DNA from 3 places in the Pararhizobium sp. LjRoot235 genome. Region 3 is predicted to be linked to each of the others. Evidence: predicted binding sites of a transcription regulator. Region 3 holds the regulator's gene; each other region holds the start of a gene.
The links. The regulator HrcA, encoded in region 3, represses chaperone genes, less so after heat shock. The targets are predictions, from matches to a motif close to GTTAGCACTCNCNNNNNGNGAGTGCTAAC.
Positions count from the first base shown of each region.

Region 1 (4,788 bases), on a different contig from region 3:
CTGACATAGGTTCTCGGACGCAACTTGATATCGCCATCCGGCACCCAGTCGATCATACGCAGGTCGTCGCTAACGATATCGCTGTGGACAGAAGTATTCATCATAACCGTCTGGAAAAAGCCCTCGTCGGGGATAAACGTGTTCTGGTAGAATGTCTTGTAACGGTCGGCACGCTGATCGTGACAGACGAAGTCGCAGAATGCCCGGCTGACGATCATCCATTGATTGCCGATATACGGCGCTGCGCCGGATAGGAACGGTCTGGAAACCGCCGTTTGTTCAATGCGATTGTCCAACTCAACCACGAACTCGCTGACGCGGAGCATGGTGTCAGGGCGGTCCCGCGCTTGGTCCAGGACCTTGATGAACTCACGATTCTTATTGGCGGTAAGATACGCGACGATCTGCTTCTGGCTTTTCAGCGGAAAATCCTGGCCGCTGAGATTGATGAAATGGCTCCATTCCCCCATCTGCAAAAGACGCTCCATACCGCGAAGCTCAGCCTCCACAAGACTATAACCGCCCCATAGCGCCTTCTTGCCGTCGAGCATATCGGCATTGCCATAGGGCAGCAGGAAGGCGCGGATTTCGGATGCGAGTTCGGGGCCGGAATTCTTGTCGACATGCACGACGTAATGGTTTTGCCGGTCATAGATGGCCTTGAACAGGCGCTTGAATTGCTCGGGGTAACGGTGGACGAGAAGGAGATATGCGATCATGTGGCGGCACCGCGCGTTGCCGGGCATCGGACAAAGCTTAGCCCTTCGCCTTTCAGTTTCAGGCTGAGACAAAACATTACCATGAATGATCCTTTCAGGATCGCGTCAGCGCGCAATCAGCCCACGCCAATTGCGTTCGACAAGCTTGGGTTCGGGGAGTCAGTGGCGCAAACCAGCCTTTCGGCGTTCAACGGCACATCGAGATTAGAGATTCAGTCCGGAAGCATTGCCGATGCGTCGCGAAGAGCGATCCGGTTGGCCGGATCCCTCTTCGCATCGAATGACGACCGTGGTTCCGAAATGAAACCCGTTACATCATGCCGCCCATGTCGGGCATGCCGCCGCCAGCAGATTCCTTCTTCGGAAGTTCTGCAACCATGGCTTCGGTGGTGACGAGCAGACCGGCAACCGAAGCTGCGTTCTGCAGAGCGGTGCGAACGACCTTGACCGGATCGACGATACCCATGGCGATCATGTCGCCATATTCGCCGGTCTGGGCGTTGTAGCCGTAGTTGTCGGTGTCGCTTTCGAGGATCTTGCCGACCACGATCGAACCTTCGTCACCGGCGTTCTCGGCGATCTGGCGAACCAGAGACTGAAGCGCCTTGCGGACGATGTTGATACCGGCCGTCTGGTCGTCGTTCGCACCCTTGATGTCGAGAACGATCGAGGCACGCAGAAGCGCCGTGCCGCCGCCGGGAACGATACCCTCTTCGACCGCAGCGCGTGTCGCATTCAGCGCGTCGTCGATACGGTCCTTCTTTTCCTTGACTTCGATTTCGGTCGCACCGCCGACGCGGATCACGGCGACGCCGCCCGAAAGCTTGGCCAGGCGCTCCTGCAGCTTTTCCTTGTCGTAGTCGGAGGTTGTTTCTTCGATCTGAGCCTTGATCTGGGCAACACGACCCTCGATCTCCGGCTTTTTGCCGGCACCATCGACGAGAATGGTATTCTCTTTCGTAATGGTCACCTTCTTGACGCGGCCGAGCATTTCGAGCGTGACGTTTTCCAGCTTGATGCCGATGTCTTCGGAGATGACCTGGCCACCGGTCAGGATGGCGATGTCTTCGAGCATGGCCTTGCGGCGATCGCCGAAGCCCGGAGCCTTGACGGCAGCGATCTTCAGGCCGCCACGCAGCTTGTTGACAACGAGGGTCGCAAGCGCTTCGCCTTCGACGTCTTCCGAGATGATCAGGAGCGGCTTGCCGGTCTGAACGACAGCTTCGAGAACCGGAAGCATAGCCTGCAGGTTGGAGAGTTTCTTCTCGTGAAGGAGAACATAGGCGTCCTCCAGTTCAGCAACCATTTTCTCGGCATTGGTGACAAAATAAGGGCTCAGATAACCACGGTCGAACTGCATGCCTTCAACGACTTCGAGTTCGGTGTCGGCGGTCTTGGCTTCTTCAACCGTGATGACGCCTTCATTGCCGACTTTCTGCATCGCGTCAGCGATGTACTGGCCGATTTCCGTCTCACCGTTGGCAGAGATCGTGCCGACCTGGGCAACTTCTTCCGAAGTGCTGATCTTCTTGGCCTTGGCGACAAGACCCTTGACCACTTCTGTCACTGCAAGATCGATGCCGCGCTTGAGGTCCATCGGGTTCATGCCGGCGGCAACAGCCTTTGTGCCTTCGCGAACGATCGCCTGGGCGAGAACCGTTGCAGTCGTCGTGCCGTCGCCGGCGATGTCGTTGGTCTTCGAAGCAACTTCGCGGACCATCTGGGCGCCCATGTTCTCGAATTTGTCTTCAATCTCGATTTCCTTGGCGACAGCCACACCATCCTTGGTGATGCGAGGTGCACCATAGGCCTTATCGATGATGACATTGCGGCCCTTCGGGCCGAGCGTTATCTTGACGGCGTCTGCGAGGATGTCGATGCCACGCAGCATCTTTTCGCGCGCGTCTCGACCGAATTTGATTTGCTTGGCAGCCATAGAAAGAACTCCCGGGCTCATAGCCCAATGGTCTTACAAAAGGGATAGAAAGAAACGACCGGCTATCGGCCGATGACACCCATGATGTCGGCTTCCTTCATGATCAGAAGCTCTTCGCCGTTGAGCTTGACTTCGGAGCCCGACCACTTGCCGAACAGAATGCGGTCGCCAGCCTTGACGTCGAGCGCGATCAGCTTGCCGCTATCGTCACGGGTGCCGGTGCCGACGGCAACGATTTCGCCTTCCTGCGGCTTTTCCTTGGCGGTATCCGGAATGATGATGCCACCCTTGGTCTTTGCTTCAGCCTCGATACGGCGCACGACGACGCGATCGTGCAGCGGACGAAATTTGGTATCAGCCATTTTGGGTTCCTTAGCGGGATCATAGCCGAATGGCTTCTCCCATCGAATAACAGTAGCACTCTCTACCTTAGAGTGCTAGCGATCATTCGGCAGCAGGCGACAATGAAAATCCGGTGTAACCAAATATTTAAAACATCGACCCGGTTTAGTATGCTAGAGAGACGCGGCTATCCGATTAATACGGGAGGCCTGCAATGAAATCGTTCTTCGATTCCATTTATCACTTTGACTATGTGCTTTTTCTCATCAAGTGGACATTGGCGTTGTCCTTGATGCTTGGCGCGTATCTGGCGCTACACGAGGCATATTTCTAGAGAGTTTGTTCGGCTGACCTTCCTTTTACGTCCACCAATTCACATGTGACGACGCGCGCCGTCAGTTTCCTGAAGCGCAACCAAAGGATCATTGAGATGATTAAGTTTCGCCCAAAGACTGAAGCGGAAGAGACGAAGCAACCCGCTGCCGCTGCGCCAAGCAAACCCGACACCACGAAGTTTCCGGATGCGAAGAAGTCCGCGGGCGACTAAATGCGCGCGGGTTTGTACCAAGAAGCCCAGCGGCCGCCGAGGCTTCCAAGAACGCCCCCCAACCGGGGAGATAACGCCAGTGAGAACATCTGAAATTACGCGACCACGATATCAATGGCGGCCGCTGGAACTCTCTCCGGAAAATGATTTCGTCGGCTTCGACGGCGAAATCCTGATCGGGCGAATATTTCTGGAGCCACGACCACGGTTCAAGGGGTTGTGGCATTGGTCGAATATTAGGAGCGAAACTGCCATTGCTACGCAAGGCTACGCCGCATCAGCCGACCTCGCTGCCGTCACCGTCGAGGCGTTGTATGACGAACTAAGGGCTTTCGAAGGGAACGCGTTGGCAAAATGCCAATAGACCCTTGATTGCGGATCAGCCTCCCCCCGTGTGTTGCCCGATCAAGTGCTCAACGCCCCGGAACAAACGAAATTCGTGCCGTTCGGCATGTCTCAACAGGAGAAATTTCATGAACGTCGATTTCGCAATCACCGGACGCCATGTGTACGAGATCAAAGCGGTGCTTCAATCCGTGGGAATCAATGAGGGAACCGAATACGACGCACTGCCGTTCAACCCCGCGAGCCGCGCTAGCGGCTATCATACGTTCGCGTTTCGCAATAAGCAGGCCGCTCTCGAAGCTACGACAACCTGGGAAAACCACATCAAGCAGCCCGCTCATTCGCATCGTTGATCCTGTACGTCCCAGCAGAGCAAGACACCACGACTTCAATCTTTTGATCTGCCACATCTGCCGGATGCGATGTGTCCGGAACGATTGAATATGCACTATTTTGGAAAGTCCCGGGTGAATGCATCGAGCACGTCGATGAGGACTTCATTCACTTTATCCGTGGTGAAATCGTTCAAGCTGATCACGTTGTGGCCGACGGACACGCTTTGCGCGGATGATCGGCGATAGTGCTGAAACTGGATATGATCCTCTGTCAAGCTGACGGCGCTTCTGATCGAGCGACCGGAGATTTCGCTTGCGATTTCCATCTCGACTTTTGACGAGGTCCCCGGAGCCGGCTCCGTAAGTCGCATTTTCGGCATATCGGCCATCTGAAGTTTCTGGTTCAAGACCTCGATCGCGCTCTCAATCTTGGGGCGGAAGATCTGCACCCAATTGTCCTCCACCCATTGCTTTCGATCCGCCCTTCTGGATTTGGCCAGCTCAACCTCTTGCTGCTTTCGTCTTGCTTCGCTCTCAATGCGGCTTCCCAGTGCAAGAAGTTTA
Region 1 covers NZ_CAXUSP020000002.1:101,060-105,847, reverse strand. The annotation lists gene ACSQ2Z_RS21090 (beta-1,6-N-acetylglucosaminyltransferase) at 1-719, opposite strand, end outside; gene groL (chaperonin GroEL) at 1,030-2,655, opposite strand; gene groES (co-chaperone GroES) at 2,718-3,017, opposite strand; gene ACSQ2Z_RS21075 (hypothetical protein) at 4,018-4,242, shown strand; gene ACSQ2Z_RS21070 (hypothetical protein) at 4,338-4,788, opposite strand, start outside.
Region 1: a site for HrcA is predicted at 3,069-3,097, ahead of groES (co-chaperone GroES). Genes of this name have one in related genera too.

Region 2 (4,788 bases), 530 kb from region 3:
GCGCATGAATTCCGGCGCTGATATAGAGAATATCAAGGCCGAAATCCTGCGCACCCTTGACATCGGTCGGCATGCCGTCGCCGACGGCGATCACCCGCGACAGATCGAGCCCCCCGCGAACGGCCTTGGCCTCCGACAGCGAGGCGCGGTAGATCGGCACGTAGGGCTTTCCGGAAATCCGGGTCTCGCCGCCGAGTTCCGCATAGACCTTGGCGATGGCACCGGCGCAGGGGATCAGCCTGTGGCCGCGTTCGACGACAAGGTCGGGGTTGGCGCAGATGAAGGGCAGCTTGCGTTTGGCCATGCCGGTAAGTGTTGCGCGGTAGTCGTCCGGAGTTTCGGTCTCATCGTCGAAAAAGCCGGCGCAGACGATGATCTCGGCATCCTCGGAAGAAACCATTTCGACACCGAGGCCATCGAGCAGCGGCAGGTCGCGTTCGGCGCCGATGAAATAGATCTTTTTCGGGCCAGCGGCGATCAGTGCGCGGGTGACGTCGCCGGAGGTAACGATGCGGTCATAGGCGGTATCGGGCACGCCGAGGCCGCGGATCTGCGTGATGACGCCGGGATGCGGGCGCGGAGAATTGGTAATGAGGACGACGGTCAGGCCCCTGGCCCGGGCTTCCGTCAACGCCTCGCAGGCTTGCTTGAAGGCCGCAACACCATTGTGCAGCACGCCCCAGACATCGCACAGAACGACATCGTAACGGTTGGCGATGTCGCGAAAACTGTTGATCCGAACGGCCATGCTGGTTTCCCGCAGAAAAAATATCCGGCGTGACATCGCAGGCAGGCGCCGAAAATACAAGACTCCCTGCGGAAATTGGCGGCCGAATCCCAAGGATTCGGCCGTAAAATATGGATGGGCCTTTTAAAAGCTGCTGATCAGCCAGCCAGCGCCGGCGCAGACGACAAGCGTGGTTACGATCCCGCGTTTCAGCTTGAAAAGCATGAGAACCGCCAGAAGCGTCAGCAGCAATGCTGCCGGCTGGAACGTCTGCCAAACCGGAAGCGGCATCGACAGCGGCCCGGCCACATGCCGGCTTACCTCTGCAAAAAGGATGTGCAGGCCGAACCAGAGCGCCAGGTTGAGGATGACGCCGGTGACCGCCGCCGAGATCGCCGCCAGCGCACCCGAAAGCGCCCTGTTGTTACGCACGGTCTCGACATAGGGCGCACCGAGGAAAATCCAAAGGAAGCAGGGAATGAACGTGACCCAGGTGGCAAGCATCGCTCCGAGAATGCCGGTCCAGAGAGGATCGAGCCCGAGCGGCGCGCGAAAAGCGGCCATGAAGCCGACGAAGGAGAGCACCAGCACCAGAGGGCCAGGCGTCGTTTCGGCCAAGGCCAGACCATCGAGCATTTCACCGGGCCTCAGCCAGTGATAGGTCTCGACCGCCTGCTGGGCGACATAGGCAAGCACGGCATAGGCGCCGCCGAAGGTCACCACCGCCATCTTGGAGAAGAACAGGCCGATGGCAGTATAGACATTGTCGAAGCCGAGCATTGCGCCGATGACGACGAACGGCGCGACCCAGAGCGCCGCCCAGACGCCGAAAACCCGGACCGCCCGGCCCCAGGACGAGACGACGTCCGGGAAATTGCTGTCGATGACCGAGGGCTGGTCGGCCAGGGCCTGCTTTGCCGCCGCCATGGTTCTCCGTTCCACCGATTGCGCGTGGGTGGCGACGTAGCCGGCCACACCCGCCGCCAGGACGACCAGCGGAAACGGTAGATCGAAAAAGAAAAGCGCAGCGAAGGCGAGGGCCGCGACGATCACGGCAAAGCGGGTTTTCACCCCCCGGCGGCCGATGCGGATGACCGCTTCGACGACGATCGCCAACACCGCCGCCTTCAATCCGAAAAACACAGCGGCGAGCCAATGCGTCTCCTGGAACAGCGCATAGGCCGACGACAGGCCAAGGATGACGAAGAAGCCCGGCAACACGAACAGCGTGCCGGCCACGATGCCGCCACGCGTGCCGTGCAGCAGCCAGCCGACATAGATGGCAAGCTGCTGCGCTTCGGGACCCGGCAGGAGCATGCAGAAATTCAGCGCATGCAGGAACCGGCTCTCGGAAATCCAGCGGCGTTCCTCCACCAGTTCCCTGTGCATCAGGGCGATCTGGCCCGCCGGGCCTCCGAAACTCAAGAGCCCGATCTTCGCCCAGACCCTGATGGCCTCGGCGAATGTCGGATGCGCCGGTGGCGCCTCAATCTGCACCGCCTCATTCATTGTCTTTGACCTTCTTCGCGACGTGCGACATCCATTCGTGTTTTTCCTGCATGGCGTCACGTGCCCAGCGATAGAAGGATCGTAGAGCATCATGCCCGCTTCCAGTTGCTCCAGATCGTCGGCAAACATCCGCGAGAGACCGAGCGACGCCGGCATTCCGCAGCCAAGGCGGCGGCTCCTTCGCTGAGCTTCTTGCCTTTCTGGCAGACCACACAACGACCAGCGGCCGCGATAATCCACCGCCCATTGCCGCACCTCGGCATAGGACCGCCGGAAAGACGCGGGCAGAAGAAGCGGCTGCGGCGAAATCCTCATTGTCGCGCGCATCGATGACCACCGGCCCCCCGGGGGTGCCGATCAGGCGGACAAGTTTTTCGGTGGAAATAGCATTATACGAGGCCATGGTTTACGTCCTTTTCGTGGGATTGGACGCGAAGTGATGGCATGACGCCTCGTGGGGCAGTTCGCAACCCCATGCAGAAATTAGACAAAAAAGCCGAAACCAAGTCAATCAATTTCCCGCTGCAAAGAATCTTGCCGGCCCATTCTTGACTCAATCGACAGCCATCCTTATCTCCGGGTCGCTAGCACTCACGCAACAGGAGTGCTAACATCCATCCATCGGGTCGGTTCACGATCCGTGAAGTCATTTGATCGAGGGATTAGACAATGACAAGCACCAATTTCCGTCCTCTGCATGACCGCGTCGTCGTACGCCGCGTCGAGTCTGAAGCCAAGACCAAGGGCGGCATCATCATTCCGGACACCGCCAAGGAAAAGCCGCAGGAAGGCGAAATCGTCGCCGTCGGCACCGGCACCCGTGACGACAAGGGCGCTCTCATCGCTCTCGACGTCAAGGCTGGCGACCGCGTTCTATTCGGCAAGTGGTCGGGCACCGAAGTCAAGCTCAACGGCGAAGACCTTCTGATCATGAAGGAAGCCGACATCATGGGCGTTATCGGCTGATCCTAGCCGGTTCCCTTCTTCTCAATTCCATAAAACCAATTGGGCACCAGCCCGGGAGTTTTTAAAATGGCAGCCAAAGAAATCAAGTTCGGCCGCACCGCGCGCGAAAAGATGCTGCGTGGCGTCGACATCCTCGCTGACGCAGTCAAGGTAACGCTCGGCCCAAAGGGCCGTAACGTCATCATCGACAAGTCGTTCGGCGCACCGCGCATCACCAAGGACGGCGTTTCCGTCGCCAAGGAAATCGAACTCGAAGACAAGTTCGAGAACATGGGCGCGCAGATGGTCCGCGAAGTTGCTTCGAAGACCAACGACATCGCCGGCGACGGCACGACGACTGCAACGGTTCTCGCTCAGGCCATCGTTCGCGAAGGCGCCAAGAGCGTAGCCGCCGGCATGAACCCGATGGACCTGAAGCGCGGTATCGACCTCGCTGTTACTGCCATCGTCAAGGACATCGTTGCCAAGTCCAAGACGATCAGCACTTCGGAAGAAGTTGCCCAGGTCGGCACGATCTCTGCCAACGGCGAGACGGAAATCGGCCAGTACATCGCTGACGCGATGCAGAAAGTCGGCAATGAAGGCGTCATCACGGTTGAAGAAGCCAAGACCGCCGAAACCGAGCTCGAAGTCGTCGAAGGCATGCAGTTCGACCGCGGCTACCTCAGCCCTTACTTCGTGACCAACCCGGAAAAGATGGTTGCCGAACTGGACGACGCCTACATCCTTCTCCATGAGAAGAAGCTCTCCAACCTGCAGGCGATGCTTCCGGTTCTCGAAGCTGTCGTTCAGACCGGCAAGCCGCTCCTCATCATCTCGGAAGACGTCGAAGGCGAAGCGCTTGCGACCCTCGTCGTCAACAAACTGCGTGGCGGCCTGAAGATCGCTGCCGTCAAGGCTCCGGGCTTCGGCGATCGCCGCAAGGCCATGCTCGAAGACATCGCGATCCTGACTGGTGGCCAGGTCATTTCCGAAGACATCGGCATCAAGCTCGAAAACGTCACGCTCGAAATGCTCGGCCGTGCGAAGAAGATCTCGATCTCCAAGGAAAACACCACGATCGTCGACGGTCATGGCCAGAAGTCCGAGATCGAAGGCCGCGTTGCCCAGATCAAGGGGCAGATCGAGGAAACCACCTCCGACTACGACCGCGAAAAGCTGCAGGAACGCCTTGCCAAGCTCGCTGGCGGCGTTGCGGTCATCCGCGTCGGCGGTGCGACTGAAGTCGAAGTCAAGGAAAAGAAGGACCGTATCGACGACGCCCTCAACGCAACGCGCGCTGCCGTTCAGGAAGGCATCGTTCCTGGCGGTGGTACGGCTCTGCTGCGTGCCTCGATCGTTCTCAACATCAAGGGTGCGAACGACGACCAGACGGCCGGTATCAACATCGTCCGCAAGGCGCTGCAGTCGCTGGTTCGCCAGATCGCTGAGAACGCCGGTGACGAAGGTTCGATCGTGGTCGGCAAGATCCTCGAAAGCAACACCGACAACTACGGCTACAATGCCCAGACCGGCGAATATGGCGACATGATCGCCATGGGTATCGTCGATCCGGTCAAGGTTGTCCGCACGGCCCTGCAGAACGC
Region 2 covers NZ_CAXUSP020000001.1:3,585,219-3,590,006, forward strand. The annotation lists gene ACSQ2Z_RS17610 (TIGR01459 family HAD-type hydrolase) at 1-748, opposite strand, end outside; gene chrA (chromate efflux transporter) at 872-2,236, opposite strand; gene groES (co-chaperone GroES) at 2,906-3,202, shown strand; gene groL (chaperonin GroEL) at 3,269-4,788, shown strand, end outside.
Region 2: a site for HrcA is predicted at 2,820-2,848, ahead of groES (co-chaperone GroES). Genes of this name have one in related genera too.

Region 3 (4,788 bases):
GGGCATAGATCAAATCGAAGGACATGCGCGGGAAGATGTCGCGTGCCAGCCCGATCGCCTTCAGCGCGTCTTCCGTATTGTGCAGCCGGCCAAGGAATTTGAGGTCGCGGTCATTCAGCGCCTGGACGCCGAGCGAGACACGGTTGACGCCGGCAGCCCTGTAACCATGAAAACGCGTTGCCTCAACGCTTGAGGGGTTGGCCTCCATGGTGACCTCGATACCGTCAGGCACATGCCAGAATTTCGCGATACCGGTGAGCACGGCCTCGACCGTTGCCGGATCCATCAGCGAGGGCGTGCCGCCGCCCATGAAGATGCTGGTGACGGTGCGCGGGCCGGAAAGGCGGCGGGCTTCCGCCATCTCGGTCAGGAACGCCGAGACGAAGCGCGGCTGGTCGACCGGCTGATGCCGCACGTGACTGTTGAAATCGCAATAGGGGCATTTGGCAGCACAGAAGGGCCAATGCACATAGACCCCGAAACCGGGGTCGGTGCTGTCGCCAATGGAGGAGAAAGTGGCCATTCTGTTTCGTTCTTTCAGGCGCCGAGGCAGGTTTCGGCAAAAAGCTTGAAGGCGCGGGCTCGGTGCGACAGCGCTTCCGTATCGCCATGCTTCCAGCCGTGCTTCGCGTCGGCGCTCATTTCGCCGAATGTGGTGTCGTAACCGAGCGGTTGAAAGACCGGGTCGTAACCGAACCCTTGCGTCCCGCGCGGCGGCCAGACGATGTGGCCTTCCACCTCGCCACGGAACAGCTCGACATGCCCATCCGGCCACGCAAGGCAGAGCACAGAGACGAAGCGACCGGTGCGCTTGTCGAATGTTGTAGCACCTGCGTCCTGCAGGGCGTTTTCGACCTTTTCCATCGCCATGGCAAAATCGCGCGTGCCATCGGTGGTTTCCGCCCAGTTGGCAGTGTAGACGCCGGGGTCCCCGTTCAGCGCATCGACGACAAGCCCGGAATCATCCGAAAGCGCCGGCAGGCCCGAGGCCTTCGCCGACGCAAGCGCCTTGATCGTCGCGTTTTCCTCAAAAGTCGTGCCGGTCTCGTTCGGCTCGACAAAACTGAGGTCGGCAGCGGACTTCGCCTCGAAGCCGAGAGGGCCGATCAGGTCGCGGATTTCGCGGATCTTGCCGGCATTGTGGCTGGCGACGATCAGGGTCTTGTCTTCAAGTTTGCGCATCTGCGTCTTTCTCATCCGGGCGGTCTGCCCTCAATCTAAATTCCAGAGGCTCGCTTCAGCGCATTCCAGGCTGTTTCCAGCCGGATCGCGGAAATAGAAGGATCGCGCGCCCGACGGCCAATGCACATTGGATTCGATCGCGACACCGGCCGCCTTCAACTTTTCTTCCCAGGCATCGAGATGCCCGGTAGATACCCGGAAGCACATATGCCCCGGCCCATGCGTGCCATGCGGCGGAACCTGCAGGCCTCCTGGCGGCGGCGGTTTCACCGTTTCCGCCGGATTGAAGATCAGAAGAACGCCCGGACCGCAGCGGAAGAAGACATGCCGGGCGCCGGCGCGGCTGATCTTCTCGAGCCCGAGCACGGAGCCGTAAAACGCCTCCGCCCGGTCGAGATCGTCCACATAGAGCGCCGTCTCCAGGACGCCTTCGAACGCCATGCTCTGGTCATCGGCCATTGGTCCTGCCCTTCACCCTAACCTCTCCCCGCAAGCGGGCAGAAGGTGCCCGACGGGCGAATGAGGGGCGACGATGCCAGTTGCATAGCGTGCAATCTCCGTTCTTAACCCTCGATCACCTGCTTTTGCAGGCTGACCAGTTCGGCAATGCCGTTCTTGGCAAGGCCCATCAGTGTGGTGAATTCCTCTTCCGAGAACGGCTTGCCTTCGGCTGTTCCCTGGATTTCGACAATGCCGCCGGAGCCGGTAATGACGAAGTTGGCGTCGGTCTCGGCAGCCGAGTCCTCCAGGTAATCGAGATCGATCACCGGCTGGTTGGCGAAGATGCCGCAGGAGATCGCGGCGATATGGTCTTTCAGGACCTTCTCGACCTTGATCATGTTGCGCGCTTCCATCCAGGCAAGGCAGTCGCGCAGAGCGATCCAGGCGCCGGTGATGGAGGCCGTGCGGGTGCCGCCATCGGCCTGGATAACGTCGCAGTCGATCGAGATCTGCCGTTCGCCGAGTGCCTGCAGGTCGACCACGGCCCTGAGCGAGCGTCCGATCAGTCGCTGGATTTCCTGGGTGCGGCCGCTCTGCTTGCCGCTGGCGGCCTCGCGCTTCATGCGTTCGCCGGTGGCACGCGGCAGCATGCCGTATTCGGCGGTCACCCAGCCCTTGCCGCTATTGCGCAGCCACGGCGGCGTCTTTTCCTCGAGGCTCGCGGTGCACAGCACATGCGTATCCCCGAACTTGACGAGACAGGACCCCTCGGCATGTTTGGAAATGCCGCGCTGGAACGAGACTTTGCGCATCTGATCGGTTTTTCTGCCGGAAGGCCGCATCATGAACTCCTGTGATGTTTTGGAGCCTTCTAACCTATGTTGGGAGGAAGGGAAATCACTTGCGAGGAAAAGAACAAATGACGGGGAGGTGCTGGGGGCGAAGGTTTCCGACGTCAATTTCCCTTTTGCTATCCGGGCCGGGATCACTATATTTCAGTTGATCTGAACAGAATGGGTTTTGCGTTCGAATGATGGCGGACAAATCTGCGATGCGGGAAAGGCTTTCGGCGCTCGACGAGCGTTCGGGAGAAATTTTCCGTCGTATCGTGGAGAGCTATCTGGAAAGTGGCGAGCCACTCGGTTCGCGCAGCCTGTCGCGACTGTTGCCCATGTCGCTGTCGCCGGCCTCCGTGCGCAACGTCATGAGCGATCTGGAAGATCTGGGCCTGATCTATGCCCCGCATATCAGCGCCGGTCGCCTGCCGACCCAGATCGGCCTGCGCTTCTTTGTCGATGCCTTCATGCAGGTGGGCGACCTGTCGGCGGAAGATCGTGCGTCGATCGACCGGCACGTGCGCCGCAATGATCGCGATCAGCCGGTCGAGACCCTCCTGACCGAAGCAAGTCAGATGCTGTCGGGCATGTCGCGCGGTGCGGGACTGGTCATCACGGCCAAGAGCGATCCGGTGCTGAAACACGTCGAATTCATGCGTCTTGCGCCGACGAAGGCGTTGGCCGTCCTGGTCGGCGATCATGATCAGGTGGAAAACCGCATCATCGAGCTGCCCGCCGGCGTCACGAGCTCACAACTGACCGAAGCCGCCAACTTCCTCAATGCGCACCTCGCCGGCCAGACGCTGCCCGAAGTGCGTAGCCAACTCGAACAGGTCAAGGAAACCGTTCGGCGCGAGCTCGATACATTGTCGCAGGATTTGGTCGAGCGAGGTCTCGCCATATGGTCGGGCAGTGAAACCGAAGGAAATCCGACAAAGCTGATCGTGCGCGGCCGCGCCAATCTGCTTGAGGGGCTTGCCGGTGCCGAGGATATCGACCGACTGCGCATGCTGTTCGACGATCTTGAAAAGAAGGACAGCCTCATCGAAATTCTCAATCTCGCCGAAAGCGGGCCCGGGGTCCGCATCTTCATCGGCTCGGAAAACAAGCTGTTTTCGCTGTCGGGCTCGTCGCTGATCGTTGCACCCTACAAGGATGGAGACGACAAGATCGTCGGCGCTGTCGGTGTCATCGGTCCGACCCGGCTCAACTATTCGCGTATCGTGCCGATGGTGGACTACACTGCGCAATTGATGTCGCGGCTGTCGCGATGACCATAGGCGAAACGCCGGTTTTTGCCGCGCTCTTTCGATTGAACCCTTGATTTTTCGGCTTCAAAGCTCGATATCGGCTACAAATCCTAACATAGTGACATACCGGAGACCGTCATGACCGACGACACGAACAAACATGCAGCAGATGCCAACGCAGCCGACGAAGCCGCGATGAATGCTGAAGCTGCCTCTGAAAAGGTCGAAGCCGCCGCAGTCGAACCCGATCCCCTGGAACTCGCCAGGGCCGAGGCCGCGGACTACCGCGACCGTTACCTCCGGCTTGCTGCCGAGATGGACAATTTGCGCCGCCGCACCGCACGTGATGTCAAGGACGCAAAGTCTTATTCGGTCGCCGGCTTTGCCCGCGACATGCTGGCCGTCTCCGACAATCTGCGCCGCGCGCTCGACGCCATCCCTCCGGAAGCGCGCACGGCCGGCGATACCGGCTTCAACACGCTGGTCGAAGGCGTCGAGATGACCGAACGGGCCATGCTTTCGGCGCTTGAGCGCCACGGCGTCCAGAAGCTGGAACCGGTCGGCCAGAAGTTCGACCCGAATTTCCATCAGGCGATGTTCGAGGTTCCGAACCCCGAAGTGCCCAACAACACCGTCGTCCAAGTGGTCCAGGATGGCTACACCATCGGCGAGCGCGTGCTCCGCCCCGCCATGGTCGGCGTCGCCAAGGGCGGCCCGAAGGCGGTGGCAATGGAAGAGACGCCGGCGGCTTGATTTTCCACCCTCCCCTTGAGGGGAAGGGTCGGCACGTAGTGCCGGGGTGGGGTGATCTTTGTGCGCCCCTGACCGTCACCCCCACCCGCAGCTTCGCTGCGACCTCCCCCCTCAAGGGGGAGGTAAAACTCATCCGAACAACTGCCGCAGATGATCATTCAGGAAACGGCCTTCCGGATCGAGCTTGTTCCGCAACGCCTTGAAGTCACGCGCGCGCGGATAGAGCGCCGTCACATCCTCAGCACGGAGAAAATGCAGCTTGCCCCAATGCGGGCGTGAGCCGAACTGGCGCAGGATATCATCGACGTCCTTGAGATAGTTCCAGT
Region 3 covers NZ_CAXUSP020000001.1:4,112,915-4,117,702, reverse strand. The annotation lists gene hemW (radical SAM family heme chaperone HemW) at 1-523, opposite strand, end outside; gene rdgB (RdgB/HAM1 family non-canonical purine NTP pyrophosphatase) at 538-1,182, opposite strand; gene ACSQ2Z_RS20220 (VOC family protein) at 1,213-1,641, opposite strand; gene rph (ribonuclease PH) at 1,746-2,465, opposite strand; gene hrcA (heat-inducible transcriptional repressor HrcA) at 2,675-3,733, shown strand; gene grpE (nucleotide exchange factor GrpE) at 3,848-4,462, shown strand; gene ACSQ2Z_RS20200 (D-arabinono-1,4-lactone oxidase) at 4,592-4,788, opposite strand, start outside.